DNA from 2 places in the Rhizobium sp. NLR10b genome. Region 2 is predicted to be linked to the other one. Evidence: predicted binding sites of a transcription regulator. Region 2 holds the regulator's gene; the other holds the start of a gene.

Region 1 (3,897 bases), on a different contig from region 2:
GCCGGGCCCTGGTGCGGGAAGTGGACGTGTTCCTCTTCGACGAACCGCTGTCGAATCTCGACGCCAAGCTCCGCAACGAATTGCGCGTCGAGATCAAAAAGCTGCATCAGAGCCTCGGCAATACCATGATCTATGTGACTCATGATCAGGTCGAAGCGCTGACGCTCGCCGATCGCATCGCCATCATGCGCGATGGCGTCATCCAGCAGCTCGCCTCGCCGGCGGAGATCTACCGCCGCCCGGCCAACCTCTTCGTCGCCGGCTTCATCGGTGCTCCGGCCATGAATTTCATCGAGGGCCGGATCGAACGCGACGGCGACACTCTGCTCTTCCGGAGCAACGGGCTGGCCGTCGATCTCTCGGGATATGCTTTCCGGGCCGCGGTGGCGGAAGGGCATGTTACATTAGGAATTCGCCCTGAGCATCTTGTGCTCGACGGGGTGGTAAGCGGGCTGCCCACCATTCCTGGCCACGTTTCCGTCGTCGAGCCGATGGGATCGGATACCGTCGTCTGGTTCGACTGGACGGAGCAGAGCCTCTCGCTTCGTCTTATGGGCGACGTCGACGTCAAGCCGGGCGATGCCGTGGCTCCGGGCCTGGATATCGCCAAGGCGTCGCTCTTCGCTGCCGATGGATCGCGGCTATGACGCGCCATCCCTGCGCTTTCCCGCAATTCCGGACGCGTCTCACGCTGCTTTGAGGAATTGCCCCAGGACAGGATTTGAAAGAGACATGTCTGAGATCGTTTATGATGCGCTGGTGATCGGCTCCGGCGCGGCGGGTTCCTTTGCCGTCAAAGAGCTGACGGCCCATGGACTGTCGGTGCTGCTGCTCGAGGCTGGGCCGGCCGTCGGCCCCAGAGATTTCGATCCGGCGCGCAAGAAGGCGCCGGCAAGCAGCATCAATATCTGGGAGCGCGCACGCGCCACACTGAAGGGGCAGCCGATCCAGGCGCGGGCGGCGTTCTTTACTGAACGCTTCAGCCACTTCTTCGTCAACGATCGCAAGAACCCCTATACGACGCCGAAGGGTGAACCCTTTCTCTGGATCCGCGGCCGCCAGGGCGGCGGGCGTCTGCACAGTTTCGGCCGCGTGCTGCTGCGCTGGACCGACGATGATTTCAAGATCCGCTCGCGCAGCGGAAAGGGCGTGGACTGGCCGGTCTCCTATGACGAGCTTGCGCCCTTCTATGACGAAGTGGAGGCCTATCTCGGGCTGTACGGCAACAGGGACGATGTGCCGACCTTGCCGGACGGCCTCTATGCGAAACCGGCAAGCCTGACGCCCGCAGAACAGATCTTCAAGCAGGCAGTGGAAAGCCGCTGGCCGGAACGGCGCGTCGTCTCCTGGCGCTATATCGCGCCGGACGCCGAACGCATGCCGCGACCGCTGCGGGAGGCAAAGGCGAGCGGGCGGCTGACAGTCCGCTATGACGCCATCGTGCGTCGCATCACCACCCACGAAAAGACCGGCCGCGCCACCGGTGCGGAATTCATCGATCGCAATACGGGCAAGGTTTCGACGGCGCGTGCCGCGACGGTCGTGCTCTCCGCCTCGCCGATCGAGAGCGTGCGGCTGCTGCTGAACTCGGCATCGGCAAGACATCCTGATGGACTCGGAAACAGCTCGGGCGGGCTCGGGCGTTATTTCATGGACCAGCTTCCATGCCTCGCCTTCGGCTCTTTTTCCAAGGCGAAGGGTTGGGCCGTTGACGATTCCGCTCCTGTCGATCCTTTCTACAATCCGTCGGGTGGGATCTTCATCCCGCGCTTCGGCGAGGGTGACGCCGCCCGCGGCGATTTCGACTATCAGGGCAGCGTCGGCAGGGCGCCGGTTTCAGAGGAGACCGATGCGCGTCTCGCCTTCTTCGGCTTCGGCCGCATGCTGCCCTATGCCGACAATCGCATCACCCTCGATGGCAAGCGAAAGGATGCCTGGAACATTCCGGTGCCGCACATTCGCTGCGTCATGCAGGAGGAGGAGCAGCGGCTGCTTCGCCGGCAGCAGGAGGCGTTGATCGCCATGATCCGGGAGGTCGGCGGCGACCTGGAATTCATCGGCTCTCCCAGCGGCCTCAAGGAGATGGGCAGGGGCGCCTTTCCCGACGCCGATGCCTTCAGCCGCTTCATGTTTCGCAAATGGTTCCGCAAGACCATGTGCATGGGCGCGGCAATCCATGAAACTGGCGGCGCGCGCATGGGCGAAAGCCCGGAAGCCTCGGTGCTCAATCCCTACAACCAGCTCTGGGATGCCCCGAACGTCATCGTTACCGACGCCAGCGCCTTCCCGGGCAGCGGTATCGCGGGCACGACGCTCACCGTCATGGCGCTGACGATCCGCGCCTGCCGCAACCTTGTCGACCACTACCGAACGGGGCTGCTCTAGTCCCGCCTCCATCTCGTCGTGAGCGGCGTCGAAGAAGTTCGCCGGCATGTGGAGTGGCGAAAGAGGCGAACAAGTGAACGAGCTTTGGGTTATCCAACCGTCACACTAACTTTGCAGTGACATGCTCCTGTCAACTGAGCAGGAAGGGAAAGCCCATGTCTAAAACACATCAGGACCAGCTCAGCCGGATAAAGGCCGAAATCGCCGACAGCTTCGATGAGGAGCTGGAAATGCAGATGGAGGAAGACCGGCTGGACGATCTGGTCGTCGAAGGAATGACGGAACCCGCGGAGCAGACGCTCGATCGAAAGATCTATTTCCGCGAGCTGTTCCGGCTGCAGCATGAGCTGGTGCGGCTGCAGGATTGGGTCCAGTACAAGCAATTGAAAGTGGTGGTGCTTTTCGAAGGCCGGGATTCGGCCGGCAAGGGCGGCGCGATCAAGCGCGTGACCCAAAGGCTCAACCCGCGCGTCTGCCGCACCGTGGCACTGCCTGCGCCGACCGAACGGGAGCGCCATCAATGGTATTTCCAGCGTTATGTCCCGCATCTTCCCACCGCCGGCGAGATCGTGCTCTTCGACCGCAGCTGGTACAACCGCGCCGGCGTCGAGCGCGTGATGGGGTTCTGCACCCCTGACGAACTCGAGGAGTTCTTCCGCTCGGTGCCCGAATTCGAACGGATGCTCGTCCGTTCCGGCATCGTGCTGATCAAATACTGGTTCTCGATCACCGACGAGGAACAGGAATTCCGCTTCAAGATGCGCATCCACGATCCGCTGAAGCAGTGGAAGCTTTCGCCCATGGACATGGAAAGCCGCATCCACTGGGAGGAATATACCAAGGCCAAGGAAGAAATGCTGGCGCGCACACACACCAGGGAAGCGCCCTGGTGGGTGGTGCAGGCCGTCGACAAGAAACGGGCGCGGCTGAACTGCATCGCCCATCTTCTCGAGCAGATTCCCTATGAGGATGTGCCGAAGCCTGAGATCCAGCTGCCGGGCCGTATCCGTCATGCCGACTACATCAGGGCGCCGGTTCCGCCTGAAATGCTCGTACCGGAGCGCTATTGAAAGCATAGCTGCAACAAGTCGGCTGCCGAAGCGTTGAAGCCGAGACCGCATGGTCACTGCCACCGTGCGGTCAACGTGTGTTTCCCAACGGCTGCATCGTGAAGTATAAAGACTGAGCGTCCTTCGGCCGATAATACGGAGATGACAGGAGGTTGATCATGACGGGCTTTTGGAGATTAATCGTTCAGGAGGTTGTGCTCTCGGCGATTCTGGCCGCCGGCACTGTTATCGGCCTTCCCAAGCTTGCCGATCCGAACGCCAGTGCCAATTATCCTTTGGCAATCGTCGTTTTTCTGGCGATGTCAGGGGCCTTGGTGGCTTATGAGCTTCTGACACGGAAGCCATCCTGATGCTCTCGTTTACCGGCCGGTTGGCGCAGCCAACAAGGTGCTGCCGACCGACAGATTGCGCCGGCAGGTCCGGCAAGCTCGCTACGCCGCGC
Region 2 (3,897 bases):
AACACCTTGTCGGCGAAGGTGGCGTCGGTCAGGCGTTTGGCCAGGCGCTCCTGGCCGGGAATTTCATAGATATTGGAGAGGTGCCAGACCTTGTCGGCCTGCTCCTTCAGCGCCGCGACCACATGCGGGTTGCCGTGGCCGACGGAGGTGACGGCGACCCCGGCGCCGAAATCGAGATAACGCTCGCCGCTCTCGGCGATCAGCCATACGCCCTCGCCTCGCTCGAACCGCAGCGGGGCACGAGAATAGGTGTCGTAAAGCGGCGCGGCTTCAGCCATCGCGGGTCTCCCGTTCAATGTTGTCATGCGCGGATTCCGGCTAACAAAACCAGGTCCGAAAAATCAAAAATGCCGCCTTTCGGCGGCGAGCGGTACTATTTCCTTTTCGCGCTGCAATGTCAACAAAACTGCGGCCTTAGCGTATGCCGCAAGCTTGTACAGGGGCACTTTCGGCCTTCAACAGGCATTATTGCAGAAATGACACGCAGAGGCAGCAAGTTGGGGAAAAACTTGAAATTCGATTCATCCGGATTCCCGCGACTCTTGTCACGGAGTCAGCCTCACACTAGGTTAAAGTTCAATTACTAGACTGCATGCGGCGGAACTAGTCACCAAAATTGATCAAGCGTTTCTTGTTTCGGAGGCTTCCGGGACAACGGTGAGGGATTCTGCCATCACCAACGCAAAAGGTGGAGACAGGGCATGAACTGGACAGACGAGCGGGTCGAGAAACTCAAGAAGCTTTGGGCCGAAGGACTGAGCGCCAGCCAGATTGCTGCGCAGCTTGGCGGGGTCAGCCGAAACGCCGTTATCGGCAAGGTGCACAGGCTCAGCCTTCCCGGCCGCGCCAAGGCCGGCGGCACGGCCACCGCGGCGCGCACGCCGAAGCGCCAGACATCCGCGCCGCGCGCGCCGAACTACGCCTCCCGGATCGCCACCCGCACCGTGACCCGCCAGCAGGGCGCAACCCTGCTGAAGGAAGAGATCGAGATCGATACAGTCGAGGAAATGGAATATGTGCCGAAGGGCAACGTGGTGGTGCCGATTTCCCGCCGCCTCGGCCTGACGGAGCTCACCGAACGCACCTGCAAGTGGCCGGTCGGCGATCCGCTCAAGGAAGATTTCCATTTCTGCGGCTGCGAATCCCCGGACAATTCGCCCTATTGCAGCTATCATCAGAAGCTTGCCTATCAGCCGATCAACGAACGCCGCCGGGCGGCGGCGCGGGTCAGCTGAGCGGACCGGTATAGCCAGACATAAAAAACGGGCCGCCGTTTCTTATTCGAGTGGGAAGTGACCTTTGCGTTTAGCAACCCCCACACTCCGTCATGCCAGGGCTTGACGGAGGAGAGGTGGCGCCGGGACAAGTCGGCTTTGCAGGCGCGATGGAAAGGTGGTGCCGAGACGCATAAGCCTCGCCGGCGCAACGACGCTGGCTCCGCAGCGGCGACGATGGACGACAAGGCGGGCCTCACAAGCCGTACTGCCGTGCGTTTGGCGGGAACGCCAACCCCACACTCCCTCAGCCTTCAGGCCTCCATCGAATAACCGGCGCCGCGGACGGTGCGGATGACGTCCTGCATGTTGGAGAAATTCAGCGCCTTGCGCAGGCGGCCGACATGGACGTCGACGGTGCGTTCGTCGACATAGATGTCGTGGCCCCAGACGCCGTCCAGCAGCTGCGAACGGGAAAAGACCCGGCCCGGCGACGACATCAGGAATTCCAGCAGCCGGAATTCGGTCGGGCCGAGGCGGACTTCGCGGCTCTTGCGGTGGACACGATGGGTTTCGCGGTCGAGCTCGATATCGCCGCATTTCAGCACCGAGGACAGCACCTCGGGACGGGCCCGACGCAGCATCGCCTTGACGCGGGCGACGAGCTCGGGGGTCGAGAAGGGCTTGACGACGTAATCGTCGGCGCCGGTGGACAGTCCGCGCACACGCTCGCTCTCCTCGCCGCGCGCCGTCAGCATGATGATCGGCAGCCGCTCGGTTTCCGGCCGCATGCGCAGGCGCCGGCAGAGTTCGATGCCGGAGACGCCGGGCAGCATCCAGTCGAGGATGAGAAGGTCGGGCGTGCGCTCCTGAAGCCTGATCTCGGCCTCGTCGCCGCGCAGGATGGTATCGACCTCAAAGCCTTCCGCCTCAAGATTATAGCGAAGAAGCACGCTCAGCGCTTCCTCGTCTTCAACAACTGCGACTCTCGGGATCATGCGTGTCCGTCTCCTCGCGCACAAGCGTTAAACCGGGACGATTTAAGCAGGCGTCCTGCGCAAATACAGAAATTGGCTGCGACCTCTTTGCGCGCCCCGAACGGGCGCGCACGCAAGTGACTGGTCCGGGCGGCTGGCCCGGGCGGCTCGTTCGGAACAATTATTCCGTCGCGGCGCCGACGGTGTTGGCACTGTCATCCTTCGGACGATCGCCTTCCGGCTGGGCGCCCGTCGCCATGTAGTAAATCGTCTCGGCGATGTTGGTGGCATGGTCGCCGATGCGCTCGATGTTCTTGGCGCAAAAGAGCAGATGCGTGCAGCTCGTGATGTTGCGCGGATCTTCCATCATGTAGGTCAAGAGCTCGCGGAACAGCGAGGTGTACATCGCGTCGATCTCGTTGTCGCGTTCGCGGATGGCGGTCGCCTTGTCGGCGGCGCGTGTCGTATAGACGTCGAGCACTTCCTTGAGCTGGACGAGCGCCAGCTCGGAGAGGTGCTCGAGGCCGCGGGCGAGCTTGCGCGGCACGCCTGTGCTCTGCACGGCGATGACGCGCTTGGCGGTGTTCTTGCCGAGGTCGCCGACGCGTTCGAGATCGGCGGCGATGCGGATCGAACCCATGATCTCGCGCAGGTCCGAGGCCATCGGCTGACGGCGGGCGATGGTGACGATCGCCTTGTCGCCAATCTCGCGTTCGGTGTGATCGAGGATCACATCGTCGGAAATGACCTTTTGCGCCAGCGCCGTATCGCCGTTGACCAGCGCCCGGACGGATTCCGCGACCATCTGTTCGGCCAGGCCGCCCATTTCGGAAATCCGCCTGGAGAGGAACTTCAGATCATCATCATAGGCGGAATAAATATGTGTCGATGCCATGGGGCTTTGTCCTCGAATAACGGAAAGCTTCGTGTCGCCGGGATCAGCCGAAGCGACCCATGATGTAATCCTGGGTGCGTGGATCGTCGGGGTTGGTGAACATCTTGTCGGTGTCGTTCTCCTCGACGAGGTTGCCGAGGTGGAACATGGCGGTGCGCTGCGAAACACGCGCGGCCTGCTGCATGGAGTGGGTGACGATGACGATCGTGTAGTTCTCGCGCAACTCGTGGATCAGCTCCTCGACCTTGGCGGTGGCAATCGGATCAAGGGCCGAGCAGGGTTCGTCCATCAGGATGACCTCCGGGCTGACGGCGACGGCGCGGGCAATGCACAGGCGCTGCTGCTGACCGCCGGAGAGGCCGGTGCCGGATTCGTGCACGCGGTCCTTGACCTCGTTCCACAGGCCGGCGCGCTGCAGGCTGCTCTCGACGATCTGGTCGAGATCGGCCTTCGACTTGGCGAGACCGTGGATGCGCGGGCCGTAGGAGACGTTTTCGTAGATCGACTTCGGGAACGGGTTCGGCTTCTGGAAAACCATGCCGACGCGGGCGCGAAGTTCGACCACGTCGATATCCGGATCATAGATGTCGTCGCTGTCGAGCGTGATCTTGCCGGTGACGCGGCAGCCTTCGATCGTGTCGTTCATGCGGTTGAGGCTTCGCAGGAAGGTCGACTTGCCGCAGCCCGAGGGGCCGATCAGGGCGGTTACGGTGTTTTCGCGGATGTTCAGGTTCACGTCGAAAAGCGCGCGCTTCTCGCCGTAATATACGGAGACATCCTGTCCAATCATTTTATACGGGACGTTGCTCAT

The links. The regulator PhoB, encoded in region 2, activates phosphate uptake and scavenging genes when phosphate is short. The targets are predictions, from matches to a motif close to TGTCATNNANCTGTCAT.
Region 1: a site for PhoB is predicted at 2,473-2,489, ahead of ppk2 (polyphosphate kinase 2). Genes of this name have one in related genera too.

Annotation. Positions count from the first base shown of each region.
Region 1 covers NZ_JABDWV010000011.1:88,909-92,805, forward strand. Annotated here, with positions in the region: gene HJB91_RS19065 (ABC transporter ATP-binding protein) at 1-647, shown strand, start outside; gene HJB91_RS19070 (GMC oxidoreductase) at 733-2,385, shown strand; gene ppk2 (polyphosphate kinase 2) at 2,541-3,455, shown strand; gene HJB91_RS19080 (hypothetical protein) at 3,614-3,805, shown strand.
Region 2 covers NZ_JABDWV010000003.1:264,253-268,149, reverse strand. Annotated here, with positions in the region: gene HJB91_RS06210 (aspartate aminotransferase family protein) at 1-278, opposite strand, end outside; gene HJB91_RS06205 (GcrA family cell cycle regulator) at 702-1,235, shown strand; gene phoB (phosphate regulon transcriptional regulator PhoB) at 1,529-2,212, opposite strand; gene phoU (phosphate signaling complex protein PhoU) at 2,373-3,086, opposite strand; gene pstB (phosphate ABC transporter ATP-binding protein PstB) at 3,130-3,897, opposite strand, start outside.